3 regions of the Pyramidobacter sp. YE332 genome follow, and region 3 is predicted to be linked to each of the others. Evidence: riboswitches for the same ligand, from Rfam matches in the RefSeq annotation. Region 3 holds a riboswitch; each other region holds the start of a gene.
The links. Region 3 has a riboswitch for cobalamin ahead of RAH42_RS00600 (ABC transporter substrate-binding protein). Riboswitches for the same ligand answer to the same signal wherever they lie in the genome.
Positions count from the first base shown of each region.

Region 1: linked by a shared signal. The riboswitch ahead of RAH42_RS12765 (ABC transporter substrate-binding protein) and the one ahead of RAH42_RS00600 (ABC transporter substrate-binding protein) in region 3 are both predicted to bind cobalamin.
Region 2: linked by a shared signal. The riboswitch ahead of RAH42_RS01785 (methylmalonyl-CoA mutase family protein) and the one ahead of RAH42_RS00600 (ABC transporter substrate-binding protein) in region 3 are both predicted to bind cobalamin.

Region 1 is NZ_CP133038.1:2,715,223-2,724,835, forward strand. It holds gene RAH42_RS12740 (FAD-binding protein) at 79-1,458, opposite strand; gene RAH42_RS12745 (ATP-binding cassette domain-containing protein) at 1,719-2,348, opposite strand; gene RAH42_RS12750 (ABC transporter ATP-binding protein) at 2,341-3,207, opposite strand; gene RAH42_RS12755 (ABC transporter permease) at 3,217-4,071, opposite strand; gene RAH42_RS12760 (ABC transporter permease) at 4,064-5,053, opposite strand; gene RAH42_RS12765 (ABC transporter substrate-binding protein) at 5,141-6,685, opposite strand; cobalamin riboswitch at 6,838-7,086, opposite strand; gene RAH42_RS12770 (ISNCY family transposase) at 7,213-8,076, shown strand; gene RAH42_RS12775 (hypothetical protein) at 8,040-8,606, shown strand; gene RAH42_RS12780 (NAD(P)-dependent oxidoreductase) at 8,603-9,481, opposite strand.
Region 2 is NZ_CP133038.1:372,488-382,100, forward strand. It holds gene meaB (methylmalonyl Co-A mutase-associated GTPase MeaB) at 1-742, opposite strand, end outside; gene scpA (methylmalonyl-CoA mutase) at 775-2,973, opposite strand; gene RAH42_RS01785 (methylmalonyl-CoA mutase family protein) at 2,978-5,125, opposite strand; cobalamin riboswitch at 5,241-5,371, opposite strand; gene RAH42_RS01790 (hypothetical protein) at 5,615-6,064, shown strand; gene RAH42_RS01795 (serine hydrolase domain-containing protein) at 6,256-7,644, shown strand; gene RAH42_RS01800 (MATE family efflux transporter) at 7,653-8,987, opposite strand; gene RAH42_RS01805 (ABC transporter substrate-binding protein) at 9,280-9,613, opposite strand, start outside.
Region 3 is NZ_CP133038.1:115,053-124,665, forward strand. It holds gene RAH42_RS00575 (helix-turn-helix domain-containing protein) at 225-539, shown strand; gene RAH42_RS00580 (MurR/RpiR family transcriptional regulator) at 539-1,423, shown strand; gene RAH42_RS00585 (ABC transporter ATP-binding protein) at 1,495-2,280, opposite strand; gene RAH42_RS00590 (iron ABC transporter permease) at 2,277-3,338, opposite strand; gene RAH42_RS00595 (ABC transporter substrate-binding protein) at 3,339-4,343, opposite strand; gene RAH42_RS00600 (ABC transporter substrate-binding protein) at 4,535-5,542, opposite strand; cobalamin riboswitch at 5,693-5,899, opposite strand; gene RAH42_RS00605 (L,D-transpeptidase family protein) at 6,004-6,666, shown strand; gene RAH42_RS00610 (hypothetical protein) at 6,780-7,883, opposite strand; gene RAH42_RS00615 (hypothetical protein) at 7,880-9,046, opposite strand; gene RAH42_RS00620 (AraC family transcriptional regulator) at 9,043-9,613, opposite strand, start outside.

The DNA.
Region 1 (9,613 bases), 180 kb from region 3:
CGGGGCGCGCCGGGCGTAACGCGTTTTTCTTCCATGAAGAATCAGCCTCCCTGCATTCCAAAGAAGATTTTTAAGAGTTCAGGCGCCGAGAACGGCCCTTCCGGCCACAAGTCCGCTGGCCGCCGCCTGGATGATGCCGCGGCTGACGCCGGCCCCGTCGCCGGCCATGTACAGATGTTTGACGTTGGGCACGGCGAGGTTGTTTCCCAGCTCGAGACGCAGCGAATAGAGCTTGATCTCCACGCCGTAGAGCAGCGTGTCGTTCTGGTTGACGCCGGGCATGATCACGTTCAGCGCGTCGAGGAACTCGACGATGTCGGTCATGTGGCGGTGGGGCAGCACGAGGCTGAGGTCGCCGGGGACGGCGGGACCGGTCTGCTCGATCATGCCGCGGGCGATGCGGTCGGGCGTGGAGCGGCGACCGTCGCGCAGGTCGCCGAGGCGCTGCACCAGCAATCCGCCGCCGGCCAGCATGTTGGCGAGGCGGGCGATGTGCGTGGCGTAGCCGATCGGGTCGGTGAACGGGCGCGTGAAATTCTTGGTGACGAGCACGGCGAAGTTGGTGTTGTGCGACTTGGTGTTCTTGAGACTGTGCCCGTTGACGGTGACGAGGCCGTGCGTGCGGTTGAACTCGGAGACCACGAAGCCCGACGGGTTCATGCAGAAAGTGCGCACGCGGTCGTCGAACGTGGGCGTGTTGTAGAGACATTTGACTTCGTAAAAGTCGCGGGTCAGCTCTTCGCAGGCGCTGTCGGGCACTTCGACGCGCACGCCGATGTCCACCGGCATCGAGGCGATCGGCAGCTTCAGTCGTCTGACGATCCCCTCCAGCCACGAAGCGCCGTCGCGTCCCGGCGCGACGATGACGTCGGCGGCTCGGTGTTCCGTGCCGTCGCTCGTGACCACGCCGACGGCGGCGCCGTTTTCGACAAGGATGTCCTGTACGAAGGTGTTCATGAGGATGTCGCATTTGTCGCGCAGGGAGCGGTACATGGCGTCGAGCACCTCGCGCGAGGCGTCGGTGCCGATGTGGCGGATCCTGGCCGGCAGCACCTTGATGCCTTTCGAGGCGGCCCGGCGGATCGTGTCGTGCACGTTCTGCCCGCTCGGCTCGTAAAGATGGGGATCGGCGCCGTCGGCGACGAAACGGTCGTCCACGGCTTTCATCAGGCGCTCCAGCTCCGCCGTGCCGACGTACTCTTCGAGGTTGCCGCCGTAGCCGGTCGTGATCGTCAGCTTGCCGTCGGAAGCCGACCCCGCGCCGCCCCAGCCGGACACCACCGCGCAGGACGGGCAGTTGACGCAGCGGTCGGCTTGCCCCGCCATGATCGGGCAGATTCGTTCCCTGATCAGCCGCCCCTTGTCGACGATCAGCACTCTTTTGCCGGCGCCGGCCAGTTCCTGCGCCGCGAAAATCCCCGCCGGCCCCGCGCCGACGATGATCGCATCGTAGTTCATGATTCTTCCCCCAAGTTCTTTTTGGGAACGTTTGATTTTACCGTTCGAGATCTTGATGAATTATAGCATGCCGGGAAAAACAAAAATGTCGGCGCGGAAAAAGCGGTGCGCTCTCGTCGAACTGCCCTGGGCGAGAAACTCTTCGATCCTGACGCCGAGAGGATTCAGGCGAAAATGTTCCACGTGGAACAATATAAACGGCCGCGCGACGATGAAAAAATCCATCGTCGCGCGGCCGTTTGCCGTCAGTGCCCGGTCTGTTACAGGTCGCGGCGGTCCACTTCCACGCGGTTCAGTTCGGGGATGCGGATAATCCGCGTGGCCACGCGCTCGGCCAGCGAAGGATTGTGCGTGATGGCGACGAGTCCCATGCGATGGCGCTCGGCGTAGTTCAGCACGAAGTTCCAGATGTGCGCCTGATTGAGCGCGTCGAGCATGGTGGTCATCTCGTCGGCGATCAGCAGGCGCGTCTCGGGGCGCATCACGCGGGCGACGCAGAAGCGCTGCAGTTCGCCGCCGGACAGCTCGACGGGCCAGCGGTCGTACCAGATGGAACGGATGCCCATTTCGTTCAGCACCTCGCCGTCCAACGGCCCCGCTTCGTACAGAGATCTTTCCATCTTCCAGCGCGGGTTGAGCGCTTTTTCAGGATGCTGATAGACGAGCTGCACGGGGCAGTAGCCTCTCGCCGGCAGCGGCGCGCCGTTCCACAGCACTGCGCCGCTGCCGGGACGCTCGTAGCCGGCCATCACCTTGGCCAGCGTGCTCTTGCCGTAGCCGCTGGGGCCGAGAATGGCGACGCGCTCGCCTTCCGCCACGGAGAGGCTGACGTCCTTCAAAATCCACGGACCGCTGCCGTAGCGGAAAGAAATTTTTTTCACCTCAAGCATGGCAGCCGCACCTCATTCCCCGTTCGTCCACGTCCCAGGTCGCGCCGCTGGAACCGCACGCCGCGCAGCGGTCGAGGCGAAAGCCGTTCTGCGGCAGCGCCCGGAACAGCGCGCGGCTGTACGGGTGCTTCAGCCCTTCTCCGTCGCCGCTGAAAGAGCTGACGGCCGCCGTCTCCACGACGCGTCCGTCGTAAAAGATCGAGATCGCGTCGGCGACGTGCAGCGCCAGGTCGATGTCGTGCGTGATCAGCAGCACCGCCTTGCCGTGATCGGCCATGACGCGGAAGTCTTTGAGCGCCTCCAGCGCGATCTCCAAATCGAGCCCCGGCGTCGGCTCGTCGGCGATGATCAGTTCGGCGTCGGCCACGTAGGCCGTGGAGAGCAGCACGCGCCGCGCCATGCCGCCCGAAAGCTGGAATGGATAGAGTTTTTCCACGCCCGGCTTCAGACCGAAATGGGCGAACGCTTCGCGCATCTTCGCACACCGTCCCCTGCCCGGGACGCCGCAGACTTGGGGACCGACGCGCATCAGCGGGTCGAGAAACGCCACCGACTGGGGGATGAAGGCGATCTCGCGCCCGCGCAGCCGCGCTTTCGTTTCCGCCGTCATCGCTTCGCCGCGGTAGAACATCTCGCCGCCGGTGCGCGCGTTGCCGGGCAGAATGCCCATCACCGCGTGCGCCAGCAGGCTTTTGCCGGAACCGCTGGAACCGACCACGGCGAGAATCTCGCCCGCGCTCAGCGTCACGCTCAGATCGGCGATGGCCTGGAACGTCACTTTCTCCAGCCGCGCGTCGTAGCTCTCGAAACCGACCGACAGGTGGCGCACGTCAAGCAGGATGTGCTTGTCTTCGTTCATGAGGGCCTCCTATTCGCGGGCGCTGTGCGGGTCGATCAGTACCCGCAGATAGTCGCCGACGCCGTCGAAAAGCTGCGTCACCAGCAGCAGCGCGACTCCGGGGAAGAACGCCGGCCACCACATCCCCGCCGCCAGATACTTCATCGATTCCGAGAGGATCACGCCCATGGCCGGCGTGTCCAGCGGCAGACCGTAGCCGAGGAAGGTGATGCCCGCTTCGTGCAGGATCGCGTGCGGAAACAGCAGGATCAGACCCACCACGTACTGCGGGAAGACGTGCGGGACGATGTGCCGTACGGCGATGTGCAGCGGCCCTTTGCCCAGCCTGCGGGCCACCTGCACGTACTGGGCCGAACGGATCTGCATGACCTCGGCGCGAATCAGTCGCGTCAGGTTGGGCCAGTGCGTCACCGCCACGCCCGTGATGACGCCGGCCGCGCCGCCGCCCATGGCGATGGAAATCAGAATGAGCAGGATCAGGTGCGGCACGCCCATGCACAGATCGACGAGATAGTTGACCACGGCGTCCACCGTGCCGCCGAAGATCGCCGACAGACTGCCGAGGACCAGTGCGATCACCGAACTGATCGCCGCCGACAGCAGGCCGATACGGATGCTCAGCGACAGCCCCGCGACCGTGCGGTAGAACATGTCTCGCCCGAGATTGTCCGTGCCGAACAGATGCGCCAGCGACGGCGCCAGGCGGCGGGCCGAATAGTTTGCCTCGAAACTTTCCGGCGGCAGCAGCAGCCCCCAGACGAATACGCCCGACAGGATCAGCGTTCCCGTGCCGATCATCAGCAGCGTTTTGCGGCGGCGATTCAGCCAGGCCCTCGCCGGTTTTGCGCAGGCAAGCTCAGACACTGGAGCGCCCTCCCTCGCGGATCTGCGGGTCGACGAAGCCGTAAATGAGGTTGGCCGCGAGGTTGCCGGCGAACACGAAAAGGACGCTGAACAACGCGATTCCCATCAGCAGCGGCGCGTCGGCGTGAAGCCCCGCCTCGACGGCGGTGGCGCCAAGCCCTGGATAGGAGAAAACTTTCTCCGCCAGCACCGAGCCGCCGAACAGTTCGCTCACCGAAGCGCACTGCAGCGTCACCGCCGGCAGGGCGATGTTGCGCAGGCCGTGGCGGCGGATGATCTGGCCGAGCGTCTCGCCGCGGGCGCGGGCGAAGACGACGTACTCGCTCTCGAGCACGTCGATCAGCTTCTGCCGCGTGTGCAGCGCGATGTTGGCCACGCCTGTGATGGACAATGTCAGCGCCGGCAGGACGAGGTGATGGAGCCGTTCGCCCCAGGTGACCTCCGAGGCGAGGCGCCCGATCGGAATGGAGAGTCCCAGCGGGAACCAGCGCAGCTCGACGGCGAAGACCACCAGCACCAGCAGACCGATCCAGAACGTCGGCGTCGACGCCAGCACGAGGCTGAACGTCCTGACGATCTTATCGAGCCAGCTGTCGCGATACGTGCCGGCGGCGACGCCAAGAACGAGCCCCAGCGCGCCGGAGAGCGTCCATGCCGTGCCCATCAGCAGCAGCGAGGCCTTGAAACGCTCGCGCAGCACCGACGCAACCGGCTGATGCAGCGACACCGACCTGCCCAAATCGCCGTGAAGCGCGCGTTTTGCCCAGATCACATAGCGCTGGAGCGGCGGCTTGTCCAAATCCCATTGTTCTTCGATGTGGGCCCGCTGTTCGTCGGAGACGTTGATCTCGCCCAGAAAGGCGTCGACGGCGTTCATCGGCGAGGCGGTGACCAGAAAGAAACTGAGCATCGAAGCGGATGCAAGCAAGAGCAGCATTCGCGTCAGCGAGCCGCTCAGATATTTCAGAAGGCTTTTATTCACGGGAACGGGAGCTCCTTCCTTTGTCCTGTGTCGAAAAAACGAAAGCATGGCTGAATTCCGCCTTTCGGCAGAACTTCATGAAAAGCCTCAGTCGTCCCAGGACCACTCGTTCATGTTCTCGACGACCGAAAGTCCCTGATTGCGTACGGGGATCTTATTCAGCGGGGGGAGGCGTAGCCCCTTGCGGACGAGATAATTGTTCCGGGGACGGCTGATGTACAGAAACGGCACGTCCGCGGCGGCACGGGCCTCGGCCTTGCTCCAGAACGCGCTGGCCGTGTTCTGGTCCGTGGCGCGCATCGCCTGGTCGATGAGCGCGTCGACGTCGGGATTGCTGTAGGACGACGGATTGTTGATGACGGCCTTGTTGATGTTGGAGGAATGGTAATACAGTCTGAAGTCCATGGGGCTGGGAGCGCCGACGCTCCAACACGTAGGGACCGCGCGGGCTTTTCGGCATTCCGCCCAGGGCGCCGATCTGGCGATGATGCGGATGCCGAGAGCTTTGGCGTTATCAGCCAGCGCCACCACCGTATTGTAGCGATCCAGATCGTTGCTGCGGCCGGTGACGGTGAACTCGGCCTTGACGCCGTTTTTCTCGCGGATGCCGTCTCCGTCGGTATCTTTCCAGCCGGCGTCTTCGAGGAGCTTTTTGGCTTCTTCGACGCGATTGTCCTCAAAATCGATATGAGCCGCCCAAGGAAGCGTGTCGCTGCCAATCGAGCAGGCCGGCGTGCCCATGCCGTTCAGAGCGCGTTCCACCAGCTGCCGGCGGTTGATGCCGATATCCAGCGCCTTGCGGATCGCGGGGTCGCACGTCACGTTGTTGCCCGTCTTGCTTCCGTCGGGGGCCGTTCCCTCCGGAATGACCGGCAGGTTCACCGCCAACGTCCCCAGGACGTCGAGGCTCAGCAGCTCCATCCCTTCCACCGCCGAGTGCGCGTACTCGGAATTGACGAGGACGAGATCCAGCTGCCCCGATTGAGCGGCGGCCAACGCCGCGTCTTCGTCGATCTTGAGAATCGTGACACGCCGGAACGGCGATTTTGTGCCGTAATAATAGGGGTTCGGTTCGAGAATCAACTGCTGATCTTTCTGGAAATCGACGACGCGCCAGGCTCCCGAACACACCGGCCGGTCGCCGTACGCTTCGTGATAAGCGTGCGCCGGCACGATGCCCACAAAGCTCAGAGCGTAAGGGAACAGCGACGAAGGCTCGCTCAACGTGAATTCTACCGTGAAATCGTCGAGGGCCTTCACGCTCTCCATGACCGTCAGGTCGGCGGCCGAAGCGCTGGCCTTGGTCTTCTCGTAGGTGAAGACGATGTCTTGGGCGGTCAGCGGCGTGCCGTCGGCGAACTTTGCGTCGCGGCGGATCTCATACGTGTAGCTGAGACCGTCGCCGCTGATTTTCTCGCGTATCGCCAGATCTTTTTCGAGCACGTTGTCCTTTCCCGACTTCAGCAGGTGGCAGTGAAAAATATCGGGCCCCCATACGCCGTGCCCGAGAATGGGATCGAATTTGCCCGCCACCATGTTGACGCCCGTAGAGATCACGATCTCGTCCTTCGCCATGGCCGTGCCGCAGAGCACGGCTGCCAGAGCCAACGCCGCAAGAAAACTCTTTTTCATGTCTGCCTCCAAAGTATGCTTGCGCGGAAAACCGCGCTCTTGGCGCTTTGGCCGGAGAGTGAAAACGAAAAAACACGCCGGCTGCGTCCGCAAGGACACAAACCGGCGCGTCCGTTTTCACGCGCACTCGGCGCTCGCTTTGGGCACGGCGAACGCTTCTTTCGAAAATGTGTAAGTCTCCTGACTCGCGCTCTGGAAGACGATGGTCTTGCCGCGTTCACGCCTGTCTTCCCATGGCGAAGCCACAGTGACGGACTTTCGTCCCGGCGCCCATACCACGGCGGCGCTTCGGCGTGACCTCGCGCTTACAGTGCCGGCCGCGCGGGGATTTTCACCCCATTCCATTTACGCCGTTTCCGCCGAACGGAAGGGAAACGGCGACACATTTTCCGCAATTCTTTCCATGCAGCGAGTTTAATATAACTTCGTGAAAAAATCAATTGACGACAAAGAAGAGATGTCGTTGTTCAGTGATAAAGTCCCCCATAACTGTTCCAAGAAAATGTCACTCTGAGATAATACCGTTCATGAAACAGGAGCGAATGACATTGTCACAAAAGGAACTGGATCGTATCAGGATTATCGGAGCGCTTGTCGACGGACGCATGACGAACAGGGAGGCGGCGGAAAAGCTGGGGCTCTGTCAACGGCAAATCATCAGGATCAAAAAGAGGTTCGTCGTTCAAGGGGCGGCGGGGCTTGTTCACGGCAACCGCGGCAGAACGTCTCGGCGCAGGATCGGAGATGAGGTTCGGGAGTCGGTGCTGAAGGCGTATGAGGAGGTCTATTACGATTTCAACTTCTCTCACTTTGCGGAATGCCTGAACGAACGAGAGGGGATCGGGATCAGTCGTTCGAGTGTCGTCCGCATTCTGAAGGACGAGGGGATCAGGAGCAAGAAGAGTGCGCGGCGGCGGCCGAAGCTTCACCGTTCTCGACCGCGGAAGGTGGCCGCGGGGATGTTGTGGCAGACTGACGCCACGTCGTTTGAATGGTTTGGCAGGGGGAACGGGCGTGCGACGCTGCACGCTTATATTGACGATGCGACGGGGATCGTGACTGGCGCCTGTTTCACTGAGAACGAATGTATGGCGGGCTATGTCGCCGCGCTGGGGATGGGGATCGAGGGGTATGGGCTGCCGATGGCGATTTACAGCGACCGGCATACGATTTTCCGCTCTCCAAAGGCACGGGCGCAGGATGATGAGGATCGGATCGAAGGGAATGAAGAAAATGAAGGGAATGAGGCGGGGAAGGAGGAGCCGTTAAGTTGTTTCGGACGGGGGCTGAAGGATCTTGGGATCGGGCAGATCTTTGCCTTGACGCCGGAGGCGAAGGGGCGTGTCGAACGTCTTTGGAACACGATGCAGGACAGGCTGCCGGGGAGCTGAGGCTGCTTGGCGTCTCGGATATCACGGCGGCCAACGAGGTTTTGCCCAAGCTCATCGCCAGGCACAATCGGAAGTTTGCCGTCAATCCGGCTGAGGGAGAGGACGTTTATGTGAAGCCGGAAGGAAAAGTCGATTTGGATTTTCTCTTTGCGCGTCGCGAATCTCGCAGGACGGATCACGGCGGCATGATCTCCTACGGAGGTCGTCGGTACGTTCCGGCGGCGGACGATTGCCTCGGGATGGCCCAAACGACGGTTGAGGTGCGTGAAACGTCGACCGGGCGGATCTGGGGTGTTTCCAAGGGCAGACGGATCGAGATGAAGGAGGTTGAAAGTCAAAAACGAGTCAACTCCGATGAGGCATCGGCAAAGAAACGGAAAAGCGGGCTTGTGAAAGCGCACACCGCCGGAATCCTCATTCCCAGCGTCAAAGAAAGCGTGGCTTACCCGCAGCATTGTCCAGGGAAAGCGTCCCAATGGCCCGTCCGGTGCCACTGCCGCGACGCCGGGGGTCGTTTGCGAAGGAACTAGGCACGCGAAGCAAGATACAGTTTGTACAGCGCCTGGGTACCGTCGTTTTCGCCGCCTTCGTCAGCCAGGCGGCGGTAAAGTTTGTCGGCCAGCTCCAGCCCGGGCAGGTCGAGCTTCATCTCCCGCGCGCAGTCGAGGGCGATGCCCATGTCCTTGATGAAGTGCTTGACGTAAAACCCGGGCTTGAAATCGCCCTTCAGCATGCGCGGCGCCAAGTTGCTCATCGAAAAGCTGCCCGCCGCGCCGCCGGAGATGCTGGTCAGAACCGACTGCGGATCGAGCCCGGCCGTGCGCGCGTAGGCCAGCGCTTCGCAGACGCCCATCATGTTGGACGCGATGGCGATCTGGTTGGCCATCTTGGTATGCTGCCCCGCGCCCCATGTGCCCTGAAGCCTCCATTCTTTGCCCATGGCGGCGAACAGCGGCTCCGCCAGCTTGAACGCCGCTTCCGGGCCGCCGGCCATGATCGTCAGCTTGGCCTCGCGCGCCCCTACGTCGCCGCCGGAAACGGGCGCGTCGAGCGCCTCGCCGCCCAGCTCCCGCGCTTTGGCGCCGATTTTCGCGGCCAGCAGCGGCGACGAGGTGGTCATATCGATGACCAGCTTGCCCAGAGCAAAGCCCGCGAACAGACCTTTTTCGCCGAAGTAGACCTGCTCCACGTCGCGCGGATAGCCGACGACCGTGATCACCGCCTCGGCCGCGCGCATCACCGCGGCGGGGCTGTCGGCCCATGCCGCGCCGGATGCCAGCAACGTTTCGGCGGAAGCTTTCGTGCGATTATAGACTGTCAGCTCGAAACCGGCTTTCATCAGGTTCGCCGCCATCGCTCTCCCCATCACGCCCAGCCCGACAAAACCGATCTTCTTCAAAGTCATCAGAATCTCTCCTTTTTCATCAGATCCCGCGCGGCGCAAGCCGCGCTCGTCTTCCTTTTTGTTTTATTCTAGCACGGATCGTTCGCATGAAGAGCCACGAGTTTTCTCCGCTGGATATTTATCAAGCCGGTA
Region 2 (9,613 bases), 260 kb from region 3:
TGTCGCCGTCGGCCTTGTTGACGAGGATCGAGTCGGCGATCTCCATGATGCCCTTCTTGATGCCCTGCAGGTCGTCGCCCGCGCCGGTGAGCGCCACCATGAGGAAGTAATCCACCATGTTGCGCACGGTCGTTTCGCTCTGGCCGACGCCGACGGTCTCGACGAGGACCACGTCGTAGCCCGCGGCCTCGACGAGCAGCAGCGTCTCGCGGCTCTTGCGCGTGACGCCGCCGAGCGTGCCGCCCGAAGGGGAGGGACGCACGAAAGCGTTGGAGTGGCGCGACAGCTTTTCCATGCGCGTCTTGTCGCCGAGGACGCTGCCCTTGGTGACGGTGCTGCTGGGGTCGACGGCGAGCACGGCGACGCGGTGCCCGTGATCGCACAGCCACGAGCCGAGCGCTTCGATGAAGGTGCTTTTGCCGGCGCCGGGCACGCCGGTGATGCCGACGCGCATGGATCTGCCCGTGTGGGGCAGCAGCTTTTGGATCAGTTCCTGCGCCGTGGCGAAGTGTTTCGGAGCGTTGCTTTCGATCAGCGTGATGGCCCGCGACAGGATCGCGCGGTCGCCGTTCAGGATGCCCCGCGCGTATTCGTCGACGGAGAGATTGCGCCTCACGGGCTGGACGTTGGCGGCCGTGGGACCGCCGGTGTCGTCCACGCCCTTCGTCACGAAACAGGCGAATTCGCTGCCGGCGTTTTGCGGCTGCCAGTCGGGCTGGTACGTGTTGTTTTCGATGCTCATCGGTTTTTTCTCCTTTTCGGGGGAGGAGGCTTCTACTTCGCGGCTCCCTCCTGGGCGGCAAGACGCTTGTTCAGCACCTGCAGCATCTCGCGGGCGGCGGCGGGGATGACCGTACCGGGGCCGAAGATGCAGGCGGCGCCGTGGTCGTACAGGAATTGGTAATCCTGCGCCGGGATGACGCCGCCGGCGACGACCATGATGTCGCCGCGGCCGCGCTTTTCCAGCTCTTCGACGAGCTGCGGCAGCAGCGTCTTGTGGCCGGCGGCCAGCGAGCTCATGCCGACGATGTGGACGTCGTTGTCCACGGCGTCCTGAGCGGTCTCGGCTGGCGTCTGGAACAGCGGCCCGACGTCGACGTCGAAACCCATGTCCGCGTAGGCGGTGGCGACCACCTTGGCGCCGCGGTCGTGACCGTCCTGCCCCATCTTGGCGACCATGATGCGCGGGCGGCGCCCTTCGCGCTTCTCGAAGTCGTCGGTCATCTGGCGGACTTCCTTGATCACTTCGTCGTCGGCGAATTCGCTGCTGTACACTCCGGAAATCGAACGGATCACGGCTTTGTGCCTCCCGCACACTTTTTCGATGGCAAAGGAAATCTCGCCCAGCGACGCGCGCGCGCGGGCCGCTTCAACTGACAGCTCGAGCAGGTTGCCCTCGCCGCTTTCCATGGCGTGGGTGATGGTGTCGAGGCACTGCCGCACTTTTTCGGGATCGCGGCCGGCGCGCAGCTTTTCGAGGCGCGCGATCTGCGCCTGGCGCACGGCGGTGTTGTCGACGTCGAGAATGTCGAGCGGGTCTTCCTTCTCGAGCGGGAAGTAATTGATGCCGACGATCTTTTCGTTGCCGGAGTCGATGTGGGCCTGGCGGCGGGCCGCGGCCTCTTCGATGCGCATCTTGGGGAGGCCGGTGTCAATGGCCTTGGCCATGCCGCCGAGGCTTTCGACTTCCTGAATGTGCGCCCAGGCGCGGCGGATCAGCTCGTCGGTGAGGGCTTCCACGTAGTAGGAGCCGCCCCACGGGTCGATGACCTTGCAGACCTTTGTCTCGTCCTGGATGTAGAGCTGCGTGTTGCGCGCGATGCGGGCGGAAAAATCCGTGGGCAGGGCGATGGCTTCGTCGAGGGCGTTGGTGTGCAGCGACTGGGTGTGTCCAAGCGCGGCGGCCATGGCCTCGACGCAGGTGCGCGTGACGTTGTTGAAGGGATCCTGGGCGGTCAGGCTCCAGCCCGAAGTCTGCGAGTGCGTGCGCAGCGCCATGGACTTGGTGTTCTTGGGGTCGAACTGTTTGACGATCTTGCCCCAGAGCATGCGCGCGGCGCGCATCTTGGCCACTTCCATGAAGTAGTTCTTGCCGATGGCCCAGAAGAAGGAAAGACGCGGCGCGAAATCGTCGATGCCCAGTCCGGCCTTCATGCCGGTGCGGATGTACTCGAGGCCGTCGGCCAGCGTGTAGCCCAGTTCGATGTCGGCGGTGGCGCCGGCTTCCTGCATGTGATAGCCGGAAATGGAGATGCAGTTGAACTTGGGCATGTTGCGCGAGGTGAAGGCGAAGATGTCGCCGATGATGCGCATGGAGGCCGCGGGGGGGTAGATGTAGGTGTTGCGCACCATGAACTCCTTGAGGATGTCGTTCTGGATCGTGCCGCTCAGGACTTTCATGTCGACGCCCTGTTCCTGCGCGGCGACGATGTAGAAGGCCATGACGGGCAGCACGGCGCCGTTCATGGTCATGGAGACGGACATCTGCCCCAGCGGGATGCCGGAGAAGAGAATCTCCATGTCGAGGATCGAGTCGACGGCCACGCCGGCTTTGCCGACATCGCCGACGACGCGCGGGTGGTCGGAATCGTAGCCGCGGTGCGTGGCCAGGTCGAAGGCGATGGAGAGCCCCTTCTGGCCGGCGGCGAGGTTGCGGCGGTAGAACGCGTTCGACTCCTCGGCCGTGGAGAAACCGGCGTATTGGCGCACCGTCCAGGGACGGGCGACGTACATGGTGGGATACGGCCCGCGCAGGAACGGCGGGATGCCGGCCATGGAACCGAGATGGTTCATGCCGGCGTAGTCGTCGGCGGTATAGAGCGGCTTGACGTCGATCTGCTCCATGGTGCGCGTGCACAGTTCGGAGACGGAACGGCCCGTCTCCCTGAGGACGCGCGCTTCCCAGTCCTGACGCGATTCGGCGCGGCTTTCTTCCTTGAAGGCGATCTTGGTGAAATCAGGATTCTGATACATGGTTCTAGCACATCCCCTTTTTCTTCTGCATGGCGGTGAGGACCTGGAGGCAGTTGGCTTTCACGTGGATGAAATCGTCGACGCCGGCATCGAGATAGCTCTGTTTGAACTCGGGCGCGGGCGCGCCGGCGAGGAACACGGTCATGTCGGGGCGCTTCTCCTTGATCAGCTTGGCCAGCGGCGGCACGAGTTCGGGATAGGTGTCGTCGGTCGAACAGATCACGGCGGCGTCGGCACCGCTTTTCGCGGCGGCCTCGGCGGCCAGCTCCACGGTCTCGAAACCGTCGTTCTTCAGCACCTCGAAGCGAGCCACCTCGAAGAAGCCCGTGCTGAAATCGGCGCGCGGCTTGTGCTGCGGGATGGGGCCCATGTTGGCGAGGAAAACTTTGACGTTGCCGCCGGTTGTGGCGGCGTAGTCTTCGGTGCGCTTCCTCAGCGCTTCGTACTGTTCGGTCCAGCGGTGCGGCTCAAGCGGCGCGACTTTGAGTTCGCAGGCGCCGGCGGCGTCGAGAGTTTTCCACAGATCGGACAGCAGCGCCTCGGCCGCGAACGCCTCGGCGGCGTGGACGACCTGGCCGCCCTTGCCGCATTTGGCGCTTTCGGCCACGTCTTTCAGCGCCTTGGCGAGGCAGTCGGGGCAGCGGCGTTCTTTGATCTCCGCCACTTTGGCCTCGCGGGCGGCCTTGAACTCGGCTAGGTCGCTTGCGGGCACGTCGAGCGGCGTTTCCGCCATGTTGGCGTACATGTTGTTGCCGACGGCGCGTTCGGCGCGGGTGGCGAGCTTCTTGAAGCGGTCGGCGAGCACGGCGCCGATCTCGTTCTGGATCAGGCCGGACTGCAGCGCCTTGACGATTCCGCCTTCGGATTCGATTTTCTGGAACAGTTCCCAGACGCGGTCTTCGACCTGGCGGGTCAGTGTCTCCACGTACCAGGAACCGCCGGCGGGGTCGACGGCGGCGTCGAAGTTGAACTCGGTCTGCATCATGATCTGCTGGTTGCGGGCGATGCGCCGCGCCTGCTCGGTGGCGGGACGGACGGCCCAGTCGAAACAGTTGACGTTCATGGCGTCGACGCCGGCCACGGCGGCCGAAAAGGCCTGCGTGGACGTGCGCAGGATGTTGACGTAGGGATCGTAGACCGTCGCGGTGAACGGCGAGGTCTCGGCGAACACGTTGACCTTGGCGCTCTCGCCCTCGCAGCCGAAGGCGCGCGCCACGTGCGCCCAGAGCACGCGCAGGGCGCGCAGGCGGGCGATCTCCATGAAGAAGTTGGCGCCGAGCCCGACTTCGAAGCGAAGATGGTGGGCGGTCGCGTCGGGGGCAATGCCGCGCTCCGACATGGCGCGGATCACGGCGACGGCGTCGGCGAGCGCGCAGGCCGTCTCCTGGACGGCGGACGCTCCGGCGTTGGCGTAAATGCTGCCGCGGATCAGGATCGTGCGCAGCGCGCACTGATGGTTCTCGGCCCAGAGCAGCGTCTGCGCCATCTCATCGTACAAGCTGTCGAGCGAGCGGCTCAGCGAGCCGTCGCGGGCCAACGAGCCGACGGGGTCGGCGCCGACGCAGCCTTTCAGGCTGGAAAGCGCGACGCCGTGCTTTTCGCACCAGGCGGCGATCATACCCAGCATCGGCAGGGCCGACGCGCCGGCGGCGATGTGCAGCTCGTGCGCGCTCGGATCGGCGGCGGCGAAAAACTTTTCCAGATGTTCCAGCGCGCAGATGCTGACGCCGCGACGCTCGCGGGCGGGAACGTCCATACCGTGCGTGCTGGAGTAATCGAGCACCGGGTGGATGGCCGTGGCGCCCCTTTTCAGTTCCTCGGCGGCCAGTTCGCCGGCTTGGCGCGGGCAGCGCGCATCGACGCCCTGGGCGATCTCCCAGAGACGATCGTGCTGCGGCGCGCTCTTGACGCCTCTCAAAAAGTCCTGCGCTCCGGGAAAGGCATGGCAGTCTTTCAGATTCTCCACGTCCGCGGCCGTGTAGATGGGCTGAAGTGTGATGCCCTCGAACGTCTTCGTGAACATTTTTTTGTCGAAGGGCGCCCCCTTCAGAGCCACTGCGGCGGCCTGCTTCCACTCCTCGTACGTGGGGACTTTGAACTCGTCAAAGGTGACAGGAGTGATCGGCGCAGATTTCTGCTGGTCTTTTTCCATGATGAATCAAATCCTCCCTGACGCTGAAAATTTTGCCCGTTTCCCCGCTGTCGGAAAAAATTCAGCGAAGAGAACGCGCTTGCGCGGCGAAATCCCGCCCGCGCAAGATTCGCTCTCTGTTCCCCCCGTTTCAGGCCGGTATCCTGACTCGCGCGCAGCGCGCTCACAGTGGCGGGGCCGCTTTGGTCTTTCACCAAATTCCCCGGGCTGAAACTGCATATCATGACTTCTCATTCTACAATAAAAATTCCCTCGAATCCACCTCAAAAGGGCAAAAAGAAACGTTCGGAAGGAAAAAGACGGTTCAAGTTTCAGTGTTGTATTTCGCGCCGCCGAAAAGACGCGAGAGAGAAAACGAACGGCGGCGGCCATGGCTGTCCAAAGAATTGTTGTTTTCTCTCATGTGCGGGCATTTTTCGTCTGCTAGAATCAGGGCGTGGTTCCCGGAGGCGTCCGTAAGCCTCCGGCGGCAAAGGAGGTCTGTCTTGCATGAAAAAAATATTGGCGTCGAACGTTGTCCTGCTGACGATGCTGTTCTTCTTGTCAGCCGCGCGTCCTCTGGCGGCGATGAGCGTCAATTTTTACGATCTGTCGGTCGAGATCCCCGAGGGCTGGTCCTTCAGACAGGGCGAACAGGTCCTGATCTACAACCAGAACGAGAGCGCCGCCGTCATCGTCGACCAGGCCGCCACCACCCGGAGCGGCACCGTCAAGAGCGTGGCCGAAAATCTGGCCGACGCGGTGGGCGTGAAAAAGAACGACATCCGCCGCGACAAAAAAGGCTCGCTGCGCCTGGATTTCGTCCAGAACGGCGAGCCGGTCAACGTCCGCGTGCTGGAAAGCCGCGGCCGCATCCTCATGGTCTACGTCTTCGGCAAAGACGCCGAAGCCAACAAAATCGCCGCCTCCATCGGCGAAAAAAGCGCCGCCGGCCATTGACCGTACGGCGACAAAAATACGCTGCGAAAGGGTCGCTTTGTCCCCCTTCCGCAGCGTATTTTTTATCCGGCACGCGAGCCGCCGCCCAAAGGCGGGCTGAACGGGACTCTTGGCCGTCTGTTTTGCCCCGCTTCGTTTATAATAAGGCCGTTTTCACGCCTCAAAATTTACGCTCTCAAGGAGAATCATCGATGACAGATCCTTTTCGGACGAAAGAGTCCGCTTTCTGCGACTATGCGGAACAAATCATAACGGCTCATCGCGCCCGCGGCCTTGCCGTCGCCGTCGTCGATCGGAGCGGTACGGCCTATCAGAGATTTTTCGGCTTCCGCGACGCGGCGCGCCGCCTGCCCGTCGGCGAGAACACGATCTTCGGCCTGGCCTCGGTGACCAAGTCTTTCACCGCGCTGGCGCTGATGCAGCTGGCGGAGCAAGGGCTCGTCGATCTGCAGGTGCCGGCGTCCGCCTACTGCCCGGAATTCAAAAACGGCGGGCAAGCGCCCGTGAGCGTGGCGCACTTCCTCAGCCACAGCGGCGGCTATTTCCCCATGCCGCGAGCGCTGCTGCCCGACCTCCTGAAAAAACTGGGCGTCGATCCGCGCTCGCAGGAAACGGCTTACGACGACCGCGTCGCCCAGGCGGCGGTCGAACAGGTCGCGCGCGGTCTGGACGCGCCGGCGCCGCGGCTGGGACGCCCCGGCGAATACATGAGCTACTGCAACGACGGCTACGGCATCCTCAGCGACATCGTCCGCCGCTGCGGCGGCGAAGGATCGTACGCCCGCTACGTGGAACGCCGCATCCTCGGGCCGCTCGGCATGGGCCGGAGCACCTGCGAGTTCCTGCGTCCCTCCGAAGACGCCGACACGTCGCTGCTGTACAGCGACGATCTCGGCGTGAGCGAAGGCGACCGCGACTTTTACCGCAGCGCCTTCGTCCTCAACGGCGGCGGCGCGATGAAATCCACGCTGGCCGACCTGAAAAAATATCTGCGCATGTACCTCAACGGCGGCCGCGGCGAAGCGGGCGCGATCGTCGCGGAACGGAGCGTCCGCGACATGGTAAGCCCCCGCGTGGCGGCGAAGCATCATCAGTTCTACGGCTACGGGCTGAGCGTCGGCTTCATGCGCGACCTCACGGTGTACCGCCACGGCGGCAGCCTGCCCGGCGTTTCCTCGCACATCGCCTGGTCGCCGGAACTCGACCGGGGTGTGATCGTGCTGTGCAACACGCAGAACGTCCCCGTCTCCCTGATTGCCGACGCGCTGCTCAGGATCGCCGCCGGCTGGGAGCCGCCGCCGGAAGACCTCTGGACCGACTGTCCCTGGGAACCGGAAGTTATCGAAGCGGCCTGCGGGCATTACCGCTCCGGCGAAGGCGCGAAAGTCACCATCGAAAAGGACGGCCGCGGCATTTCCGTCCTCAACGACGGCAAACCGATGAGCGTACGCATGGTGCGCGGCCGCATGGCCCTGCTGCGCAGCGGCTTCGCCGTGTCGGAGCTGCGCCCCTGCTTCAACGAAAACGGCGCCGTCTGGGCCCTGCGCCTGAACGACCGCATCGTGCCGAAAGTCGGCTGAGCGCCTTGCTAGCCCAAGTATTTCTTCATCCGATAGTTTTCCACGGCGATAAAAGAGCCCGTGCAGAGCAAAGAAAGGAACTCCGCGACGGGGATGGCGTACCAAACGCCGTCTGTTCCACAGAACTTCGGCAGGATGTAAAGCATCGGGATCAAGAAGACGGTTTGGCGAAGCACGCTGAGCAGCAGAGTCCTCTTCGGCTTTCCGATCGACTGAAAATACACCTGCCCGACCGCCTGGACAGTGGCGAGAGGAAACAGCAGCGTCAGTTTTTCCAGACCGTCCGCGGCGTAAGGCATGATCCGTCCGTCCCCGTTGGTGATGACCGACATTATTGCCGCGGCCCGAAGATGAAAGAGCAGCCAGCCGCCGATGCCGATGACGAAGGCGAGGAACATCGACTTATAAAGAGTTTCTCTGGCCCTCGCGTAGGCTCTTGCTCCGTAATTGTAGCCGATGATCGGCTGACTGCCCTGTCCGATCCCGAAGACGGGCATCAAAACGATGGAATACGTGATGTTTATGGCGCCGTAAGCGCCGACGGCAAAATAGTTTTCGTAGCGCAGCAGTTGATTGTTCGCAGCCGCGGCGATCAGCGAGGAGACGACCTGAGTGAAAAACGTGGAGAGTCCCGCGATGTATATGTCCAGCACGTCGCGACACTTCAGTCTCAGACCTTTCGGATCGACGCGGCACGACTTCGCCTTTTTCGACAGGAGCCGGAGCATGCACAGCAGCAGCACGAACTGCGAGATCACCGTGGCCAGCGCCGCGCCGCCGATCCCCATGCCGAAAGGAAAGAGAAAAATGAAGTCAAGGAAAACGTTGAGCAGCGCGCTGGCGGCCGTGCACAGCATCGCTTTCCCCGGAAAGCCGATCACCCTGTTTATGTGATACAGTCCCGTGCCTGTGATCATCAGCGGCAGGCCCCGCGCGATCACCGTCAGATACTCTCTGCCGTAGGGGATGGTGCTGCCGCTGGCGCCGAAAAAATACAGCACTTCGTCAAGAAATGCGGATACGCCCAAGAAGACGATGGCCGAGGTCGCCGCCAGGGCGACCAGCGCGCCGCCGATCAGTTCCTCGACCCGCTGCTGCTGTCTTTCTCCCATTTTGATCGCGATGAGAGAGGCCGCGCCGATGCCAATCCATACGCCGAAAGCCTGAAGCACCAAAAAGACCGCGCTAGCGACGCTCATGCTCGAAAAAGCCTCCGCGCCGACGGCGTAGCTTACGAATATTCTGTCCGCTAGGTTATAGACGGCATTGACAAGCATGCCTACTGTCGCCGGCACAGAGTAATAAAATATCAACCTGACGATATTGTCTCTCTCCAGATTCATTTTTTCTCCCTCCCCTACAGCTTTTTGACGGCGCGGGCGCCGTTTTATATCCGCCGGCACATTGAAGCTTCGCGGTCTTTTGCGGGAACAGCGCGGACCTTCCCCTCTTGCGCCATCCCGCCGTGTTTTTCAGCGCGTTTTCCGGCCTTCCCTCCTGAGCAATCGGTCACAGCTCTCTGCCAAACATTTTACATGAAAAAAACGCTGATCGAAGTGATCAGCGTTTTTTTCGTGGGACAGGCCCGTCGGCGAAACGATCGTGTTCGTTTTTGCGCGCGCCGCGAGGTCGCGGTTACTCGTAAAAGACGGTGTTCAGCGGGTTCAGCGTGCCGTGGTAAAAGCCGTTGGCGCCTCTAAGGTTTTTATTGGCGCCGTAGAGCGTGTCGGCGATGGCCAGACAACACCAGGGGTTCAGCTCGTCGATACGCTCGCAGAGGCGCGCGTAGATTTCGGCGCGTTCGGGGCCGTCCTCGGTCACGGCTCCCTTTTCGAGAAGCTCGTCCACTTCCTTGTCCTTCAGACAAACTCTGTTGGTCGAGCCAGCGAAGCGCGAGTGCATGGCGGTCTTGATGTAGGCGTCGGGATCGGGATTGACGCTGGATCCCCAGCCGATCATGAAGACGGGG
Region 3 (9,613 bases):
AGCTGCGATCAATCTGGGATAAAAATCTTGCCTATGTTAGAATTCTGATGTACTGCCGCGGGAAAGAGGCGGAAAAACTTTTCGTTTCGCCGCCGTTCAGGGAAGAGGATCCGTACCGTGCCGCTTTAGAAAGCGCCGGCGGTCCGTCGGAAAACGGCTGCGGAAGCGTCACTTTCTGACGGCCGGCGCAGCAGACGAATTCCTATGAAGATGAGGCGAATTTCATGATTCCGGAAGATTTTGCCGAAAAGATCACGTTCAACCGCACCTGGGATCTGCTTTCCCATCGCTGGAAGTTCTACGTCGTCTATCTGCTGGGCGAGCGGCCGCTCCGTTTCGGCGAGCTGCGGCGGCTTTGCGCGGCAGTGTCGCGCGTGACGCTGACCGGCTACCTGCGCCAACTGGAGCAGGAAGGTTTTATCAGTTGCCACAAGCTCAGCGAGCCGGCGCTTTTCGCCGAATACGCGCTGACCGACTTGGGACGCAGCGCGCTGCCTCTGGTGCGCCAGTTGATCGCGTGGGGCGACGAGGCGGACTGATGCATAACGACAGCAAATCCTTTTCGGTCAAACAGAAGCTCATCAACGCCGAACACAGAAGTGATCTCGACGAAGCCAATTGGGAGCTGGCGCAGTATCTGCTGCTCCACTACAACGAGATCGACCGCATGAAAACGCGCGACCTAGTAGTACAATGCCATACTTCATTCTCCACTGTACAACGTTTCTGTCGAAGCTTAGGATTTGATAACTTCTCAGATCTACGGAAAGCTAAAATGAACATCCCAGAAAATCAATACGAAATCGCGCTTGACAACTTCGGCCGCGGACTCTATGAGCCGCGGCGGCTTTACGACGAGATCCTGAGGAACGTCTGGGGCGTCGGCCAAAAAATGGATTGGAATCGCCTGCGCTGTCTTGCCGAAGCGATGGCGGCCGCGCGCAGTATCATCATTTTCGCCGTGCGTCCCTATTCTTTCGTGCTGCAGGAATTCCAGAGCCAATCTATTGCTCTCAATAAACCGTTGTTTATTTTAGATGACATTTGTACTCATCGCAGTATCATTGAGCGCCTATTGAGCAGCGACCTGTGCCTGATCACTGTATCACCCGCCGGCTGTCTGATTCCCGCTATCAAAGACGAGCTGAACAAAATCGCGGGCTTCAAGACGGCTCTCTACTGCCCGGGGGCGTTGGCCCGCGAAGGGGCGACCGACTGTCTGCGAAGCTATGATCTGACGTTCCCGCTGACGCTGCGGAGCGACGCCTACAATTATCTCGAAATCTACGGCAAGTACGCCGTCGGCTATTTTTTCGACCTGCTGCTGGGCGAGGTGATCCGCCGAGTCGGCGGCAAAAAGCAAGAGCGGCGTCGCACGAAGGACACGCGGCAAACGATGTTCCACGTGGAACATCGCACGTAAAAACGTCCGACGATCCAGTCATCGTCGGACGCGGCGTTATCACAGGCTTTTTGCGCAACAGGATTTTCTGTTTAGAAAGCGCCGCCGGAGCTCAGGCGGTGCAGAAAAACGATCTGCGGCCGTCCCGTCTCGGGGTTGGGAGCAACGCTGGCCTCCACACGGTAAACGGCGCGGATCAGTTCGGGCGTGAGCACCTCGGCCGGAGCACCGCTGGCGAAGACCTGACCGTCCTTCATCACGTAAATGCGGTCGCAGTACTGTGCCGCCAGGTTCAGGTCGTGCATGACGACCAGCGAGGTGACGCCGAGACTGCGCAGCAGGTCCATGATCTCGAGCTGATAATAGATGTCGAGGTGGTTGGTGGGCTCGTCGAGGATCAGAAAGTCCGTCTCCTGCGCAATGGCACGGGCAATCAGAGCGCGCTGTTTTTCGCCGCCGGACAGCGAGGCAAAACTGCGTCCGCCCCGTTCCCGCATTCCCACGTATTCCAACGCGCGCTCCACCAACTCGAAATCATGCGCGTCGTCGCGCTGCAACGCCTTTTTGTGCGGATAACGCCCCATCGCGGCGATCTCGCGCACGGTGAAGTCGAACTGTCCCGGCATCTCCTGCGGCACTGCCGCGGCGCGGCGCGCGAATTCCCGGGCGCGCAGACCCCAAACCTCTTCGTCGTCCAGCAGGATCGAACCGAAGCGCGGCCTATTGACGCGGTATGCGCAGCGCAGCAAACTGGATTTGCCGCTGCCGTTGGGGCCGATCACGCCGACGAACTCGCCGCGTTCCACTTTCAAGTCGGCGCCGCTCACGATATCCGCGGTTCCGACTCCCCAGCGCAGCGATTCGATTGTCAGCTTCATCGCGGGGTTCTCCCGCTGCTTTTGAGCAGCCAGATGAAAAACGGCGCGCCGATAAAGCCCGTGACGATGCCCAGAGGAAGCTCCCGCGGAGCCAGAGCGGTGCGCGCGAACACATCCGTCCAGATCAGAAAGCTCGCTCCCGCGAGCGCCCCCACCGGCAGGAGGCGGCGATGGTCGGAACCGACCAGCAGCCGCACGGCGTGCGGAACGATCAGTCCGACGAAACCGATCGAACCGCTGACCGCTACGATCACCCCGGTCAGCACCGAAGTGGCGGTGAACAGAAGACGGCGGAATTTCGTCACGTCCACGCCGAGCGCCGCCGCGTTCTCGTCGCCCAGCAGCAAGGCGTTGAGCGGGCGCGACTGGGCGATGAACAGGGCAAGAGAACCGATCAGCACGAAAAAAGGCAACGGCAGACGATCCCATCTTGCGCCGCCGAGCCCGCCGAGCATCCAGAACATCGCCGATTCGGCGCCGTTGCGCTGTTCCAGATAGACCATGAAATTGGTCACGGCCATAAACACGTACGACACGGCAAGTCCCGACAGGACCATCCGCACCGGCGTCAGGCCGCTGCCCTGACGCGCTATGGCGAAAACCAGCACGAAAGCCAACGCCGCACCGGCAAAGGCCAGCGCGGAGACTCCGGACATGCCGGTCAGAGCGATGCCGAAAACCCGCGTCATGAAGAGCATGGCAAACACCGCCCCCGCACATGCGCCCGAAGAAATCCCCAGCAGATAGGGATCGGCCAGCGAATTGCGGACCAGCGACTGGATCACCGCCCCCGCGGTGGCAAGGCCCGCGCCGACGACAGCGCCGAGCAGCACGCGCGGGAAACGGATCATCCAGACGATACCGACTTCGTTGCGCGGCCATTCCGCCCCGAACCATTGCCAGTCCGGAAACATCTGATGGAGGATGATGCCCCACACATGCCGGAACGGCAGCGGCGCCGTCCCCATCGATACTCCCAGAGTTACGCTGAAAAACAGCAGGATCGTCAAGAGGATCAGCAGCGGCGCCAGATCTCGTTTGACAAAGAACCGGTTCACTTAAAATATCGCGGGATACAGCCCGCGAGCGATCAGTTCCAGTCCGCGAACGGCTCGCGGACCCGGATAGACTTCGTCCACCGACATGTAGATCAGTTTTTTGTCGCGGACGGCTTTGACGCCCTGCAGCGCGGGATGGTCGAGCAGCATGGCCTTGCTTTCGTTTTCCGGCGTGGCGCGGTATTCGAGGATCAGGATCACGTCGGGATCGCGGGCGACGACTTCTTCCCACGTCACCTTGATCCAGCTGCTTTCCACGTCGTCGAAGACGTTGGCGGCATGCGCCAAGCGGAGCAGAGCGCTGGGCATGGCCTGTCCGCCGCAGGAGCGAGGCACGTCTTCGTTGGGCGTTCCGAAGCTGCGGAAGATGAACACGCGCGGACTTTCTCTCACGCCGTCAAGTTTTTCCCCTACGGTCGCGACTCTCGCTTTCATGCCGGCGATCACCGCCTCGGCCTTATCCTGCACGTTGAAAATCACGCCCAGGGTGCGAAGGTCGTTATAGGTATCTTCCAGCGTCACAGGCGGCTTGTCCATCACGCGGATCAGCGATTCCGTGATGGCGTAGCTCTTGACGCCATGCTTTTCCAGCTCTTCGGGCGTGACGGCGTTGCCGGCCGTGCTGCCGGGGATATCGAGGCCGTAGTTGTAGCCCGACAGGAAAAAGTCGGGATTGGCGCCGAGCAAAGTTTCCAGCGCAATGTAACCTTCCTGGGCCACGGGGATCTTCGCCAGCTTCTCGCGGTATTCGGGGGAAACCTGGTGTTTCGAGCCGGGGAATCCCGCATAACCTACGAGCCGGTCTTCAAGACCAAGCGCGAACATCAGCTCGATGATATTGCTGTCGCCGTTGGTGACGACGCGCTCGGGCGCTTTTTCAAAGACGATCTTGCGGTCGCCGTTCTCGACGGTTACGGGATAAACCGTTTCTGCCGCGCCTGCGGCTGCGGCGAAAAAAACGGCGCTCAGCAGCGCCGCAAAAATGACGTGAAGCGATTTCCTCATCATAGGACCTCCGATTCAAATAAGATGACAAAGCGACGCGGCCCCGAAAGGCTGCGAAAAAAGCCCTGCTCCGCGGATCGTTCCACGAGAACAGGGCCTGCATTTTTTCAACGCACGACGGAGCGCCGTCCGTCCTTCTGCGCGCACGCCTTACGGACGCAACGGCAGGCCTCCTGAAAAGCTTCTTTCAGCTACTTGAACAGTTCGGGATAAAAGGCTTTGGAAATCAGTTCCAGGCCGCGGATGGCGCGGGGGCCGGGATAGGCGTCTTCGATGCGAATGATGTAAACGCGCCCATCCTTCACGGCGTTCACGCCCTGCAGCGCGGGATTCTCGAGCAGCAGCTTTTTACGTTCCTCGCCGTTCGTCGTACCGGCTTCCAGCAGCAGGATCACGTCGGGATTGCGCGCGACGACCTCTTCCCACGTCACCTTGATCCAGCTGCCGTCGACGTCGGCAAAGATGTTGCGCGCCTTCGCCATCGTCACCAGAGCGCTGGGCATGGCCTGAGCGCCGTTGGAACGGGGAGGCTGATCGGGGGCGCTCCAGGTGGGATGGATGAACACGTTCAAGGGCTTGGCCAAGTCGAGCTGCGACAGCTTGGCTTCCACCGCCGCGGCGCGCGCTTTCATGCCGTCGATCACCTGCCGCGCCTTGTCCTGCGCGTCGAAGATCACGCCCAGCTTGGTCAGGTCGGCGTAGGTGTCCTCGAGGCTGACGATGGGCTTTTTCATCACGTGGATCAGCGACTCGGTGATGGCGTAGCTCTTGACGCCGTGCTTTTCCAGCTCTTCGGGCGTGATGGCACCGCCGGCCGTGCTGCCGGGGATGTCAAGTCCGTAGTTGTAACCCGACAGGAAAAAGTCGGGATCGGTGCCAAGCAGCGCTTCCAGCGTGATGTAGCCGGGCGCGGCAACGGGGATCGCCTTGAGCTTCTCCCGGTATTCCGGCGAGACTTGACCGCCGTACTCGGGGAATCCCGCGTAGCCCGCCATGCGGCTTTCGAGGCCGAGGGCGAACATCAGTTCAATGATGTTGCTGTCGCCGTTGGTGACGACGCGCTCGGGCGCTTTTTCGAAGACGATCTTGCGGTCGCCGTTCTCGACGGTTACGGGATAAACGGTCTCCGCCGCGAAGGACGCCGCGGTTATGGCCAGTAAACCGGCTGCCGCAAAAAAGCTGCGAAGAATCTTTTTCATGCTGTGAACCTCCTGCGCAAAAAAACGTGACCCGGCCCCCGCCGGCTCGCCTCTATAGAAAACGCGGGCATAAAAAAAGACACGGTCCGCGGCCGTGCCTTTAGAGACAGTGATATCTGCTGCCCTGAAAAGATTTCGCCCGCGCAAAAGCCTTCCTTCGCGTCGCCCGGCGCGTATCCTGACTCCCCATCGTCCTCCGCGGCGCCCTTCCCAAAGGCCGAAAGCCTTCAGTGAGCGTGATACCGCTTCGTCAGGGGTTACAGTGGCGGGGCCGCGCAGGATTTTCACCTGCTTCCGACGCCCGGCGACGTTCCATTTTCACATATTTTAAGCGCCTCCAGGCCCCCTGTCAAATCCTGAGGCAGGACGGGACTGAAGCGGGACCCGCGCAGACAGCGCGGCGTTTTTGTGCTATGCTTGGCTCACCAAATGGGATCATTCCGAAGGGGAGGTCGCTCGTTATGAAACGTATTCTTGCAAAAATTTTCCCGGCGCTTTTCGCCGCCGCGGCGTTGGCTGCGCCCGCCATGGGCGCCGATCTGCGCGAGCTGCTCGCGGCCACGCGGACGGCGCAGAAAACCGGCGAGATCATCCTCGTCGTCGACCGCACCCTGACCCTGTGGAAGAAAAGCGATGCCGGCGCCTGGCAAAAGACGCTGGAAGCGCCGTGCGGCTACGGCAAGCTGGGGCTGACGGAAAACAAGCGCGAGGGCGACAAAAAGACGCCCGTCGGCGCCTTCCCGATCCTGCACGCCTTCGGCAACAAGCCCAACCCCGGCACGGCCATGAAATGGCGCCCAGTGACGCCCTCCTCCTACTGGGCCGACGACGTAAACCAGCCGAAAATCTACAACACCTGGGTGGAGAGCGCGAAAAAAATCCACGGCGAACACCTGGCCGACTACTATCAGTACGATTACGCCATGGCCGTCGGCTACAACTCCGACCCCACCGTGCCGGGACGAGGGTCGGCCATCTTCGTCCACGTCAAATCCCGCCGCCACTGGACCACCGCCGGCTGCCTCTCGCTCGAACGCCGGGACATGATCGAGCTGCTGCGCCAGTGCCACGACGGCGCCTGGATCGTCATCGTCCCGAAAGCGGAGCGTCTCGCCCGTTTTTAGACGGAGCCATACCGAATACAAAAGCCATTTCTTTCATCATTCGCCGCGGCGATAAAAACTGCCCCGCCTTTCTCGGCAAGCGAGAAAGGCGGGGCAGTTTTTATCGCCGCGGATCAATCCTGAGGCCTGTTCAGCGCGCGGTCGAGGTTGCGCACGAAATCCTGCGTGTTGGTGACCATGCTGACGGCCGTGACGGTGCCGCGGTCGGACAGCTTGTTGACGGCGAATTCCTGCACGTCGACGGTATACATGTAGACGGGACGGACGACGCCGTCGAACTCGTTGTACGAGGGGGTCATGTTGCCGGTGGCGATGGTGTAAAGGATCGCTGACATCATGATCATGGTCGAGGTCTTGCGGGCGTGGACGCGCATGGCGTTCTGAGCGGCGTAGACGTTGTTGCAGGCGCCGGGCAGGGCCAGGCGGTCGCGGATGGTGCCGGCCATGACCAGAGCTGTGCCGCATTCGACGCAGGCCTTGACGAAGCCGTCTTTGACCTTGCCGGAGGCGACGAGCGCTTCCAGCGAACCGTAGGAGTTGGCGAGGTTGATGGTGTCGTAGAGGTTGTAGGTGCTGTTCTGCTCGTGTTCGAAGATTTTCTGTCCCCACGACGTGTCGAAGACGCCGCGCTCGAGATCGAAAGCGGCGGTTTCGGAACCGCAGAAGACGGCCTGCACGTAGCCGTTGCGGATCAGGCGCTCCAGGCCAAGACGCGAGTTCTGGTCGAGGGCCAGCGCCGTACCGATGACGAGCGTCACGTAGCCGCGGTGTTCGCGCTCGTGCCGCAGCACTTCGTAGAGCGTGTCGTAGTCGAGCGAGTAGGCGGTCTCGCGCGAACGGCCTTCGCGGAAAGCGAAGGTGTCGGAGGTCGCGGTTTCGGCGAGGAAGCCCTGCGTCCACACGTAGATGCCTTCGCTGGCGTCTTCGGTACGGCCGATCACGACTTTGTCGCCTTTTTTCAGGTTACGGAACTCGACGATCTCGACGCGCTCCCGGCCGGGCGTGTCGCGGGCCACGCAGACGGTGTCCATGCGGCTCTGCGTCGCCAGTACCCATTTGTCGTTGATCTTGAAATACTCGGGGTAGACCGACAGGGCGTGGTAACGACGGGGGCTGATCCCGTCGCGCTCGACGGTTTCGAGACGGCAGTTGGGCGCGTTTTTCAGGAACTCCTGCTCAAAATCGGGGTGGCGATATTTCGGCATTTCGAAATTCATTTGCCCGCCTCCTCACGCTGCGCGTTTTTGACGACGACGAATTCCTCGGCGGGGACTTCCATCGCCTCCACCTGCTCCCGGGCGACGGCGCCGATCAGCGCGCGTTCGCAGTTGACGACGAAGTCCTGGACGTTGGTGTTCATCGGCACGACGGCGATGCGCTCGCGGGCCGCGACTACCTTGTTGGTGACGTTCTCGGTGATGTCGATGGTGTACATGTAGACCGGCGTGATGGCGCCGTCTTTTCGCACGTGATAGCTCGACGCCATGTTGGCGACGGAAAGGCTGTGCAGCATCGTGGCGATGCCGATGATCAGCGTGGCCTTGTCGAGGTGCTTTTTCATCTCCGTCAGCGCCTTGTCGGTGTCGCCGATCACTTCGGGCAGCGGGCCGTCGTCGCGGATCGAGCCGGCGAGGACCAAGGGCACGTTCATCGAGACGAGCGTCTTGATGATGCCGTCTTTGACGTGGCCTTCGTTGATGAATTTTTTCGTGGAGCCGGCCGTGCGCACTTCGTTGAGCAGGTCGAGGTGGTTGTAGTGCCCCATCGGCTGGTTTTCCTGCGTGTAGATGTTCTGTCCCAGCGCGGTGCCGAGGAAACCGCCCTCGAGGTCGTGCGTAGCCATGGCGTTGCCGCCCATCATGCAGCTGATGTAGCCGTTCTCGGCCAGGTGGTTGAGGGCGACGCGCGTGTCGTAGTCGAAGACGACGCTCGGCCCCAGCACCCAAACGATGTAGCCTCCGTTGTCGCGCTCGTATTCGAGCTGCGCGAACAGCTGTTCGTAATCGGTCGTGTAGGCGGTCTCCACGGCGCGGCCGGGCGTGGCGTAAACGCTTTCGGGGAAGCCTTCCTTGTACACGAGGACGCCCTCGGAGCCGTCGGTCGCGCGCCCCAGAACGACCTCGTCCCCCACTTCGAGGTCGCGGATCTCCGTGACGGCGATTTTCCCCTCTTTGAGCACGGCCACGCAGTTCAGCGAATTGTGCTCCGGCAGCTGCCACGTTCCGTTGCAGCGATAAAAGGTTGGCAGATGGGTGGTCAGATAAAAACCGCGCGGCGCCACGCCTTTCTTCTCGACTTTCGCGCATTTCACTTCGCCCGCTTCCCGATACTTCGCGTCGGCGAAGTCGGGGCACGCAAAGACAGGCATTTCAAACTTCATGATTGCTCCTCTCTGGACGAACGAAACAGGTGGCCGATGTCCACCGTGTCTTTCTGTTCCGTCACTCGCTCTCGAAACTCGCTGGCCGTAACTTTCAGCCATTTCAGGAAGTTACGGTTGAAACTCCGCAGTGAATTGTAGCCGACCTGAAACGCGATATCCGTCACCGACTGATCGGTGCGAAGCAGCAGGTTCGCCGCCTCGTGGATGCGCAGGTAATTCAGGAAATTCGTAAAGTTCATCTCGACGATGTAGACCAGGGATTCGTTGACCATCCTGGGAGAGGCATTGAACTGTTCCGCCACGTCCAAAACGGTAAGATCGCTCGCAAAATTCCGATATATGTATTCGATGATCTTGCCGGCTTTCGGCGCGGGCAAAACCATGGAGACGCCGGGATTGTTCCGGTAGCAGCGGCGGAACTGCTGCGCTCCGATCCCTTGCTGGTCGGAAAAGACGCGGGACAGATGCGATATGTCGGAGTAATCGAGGATGTCGGCGATCTCCGCCAGGGAAATATTCGTGTGCAGCAGCAGAAACGTGACCTTCGACAGCTTCATTTCCTGA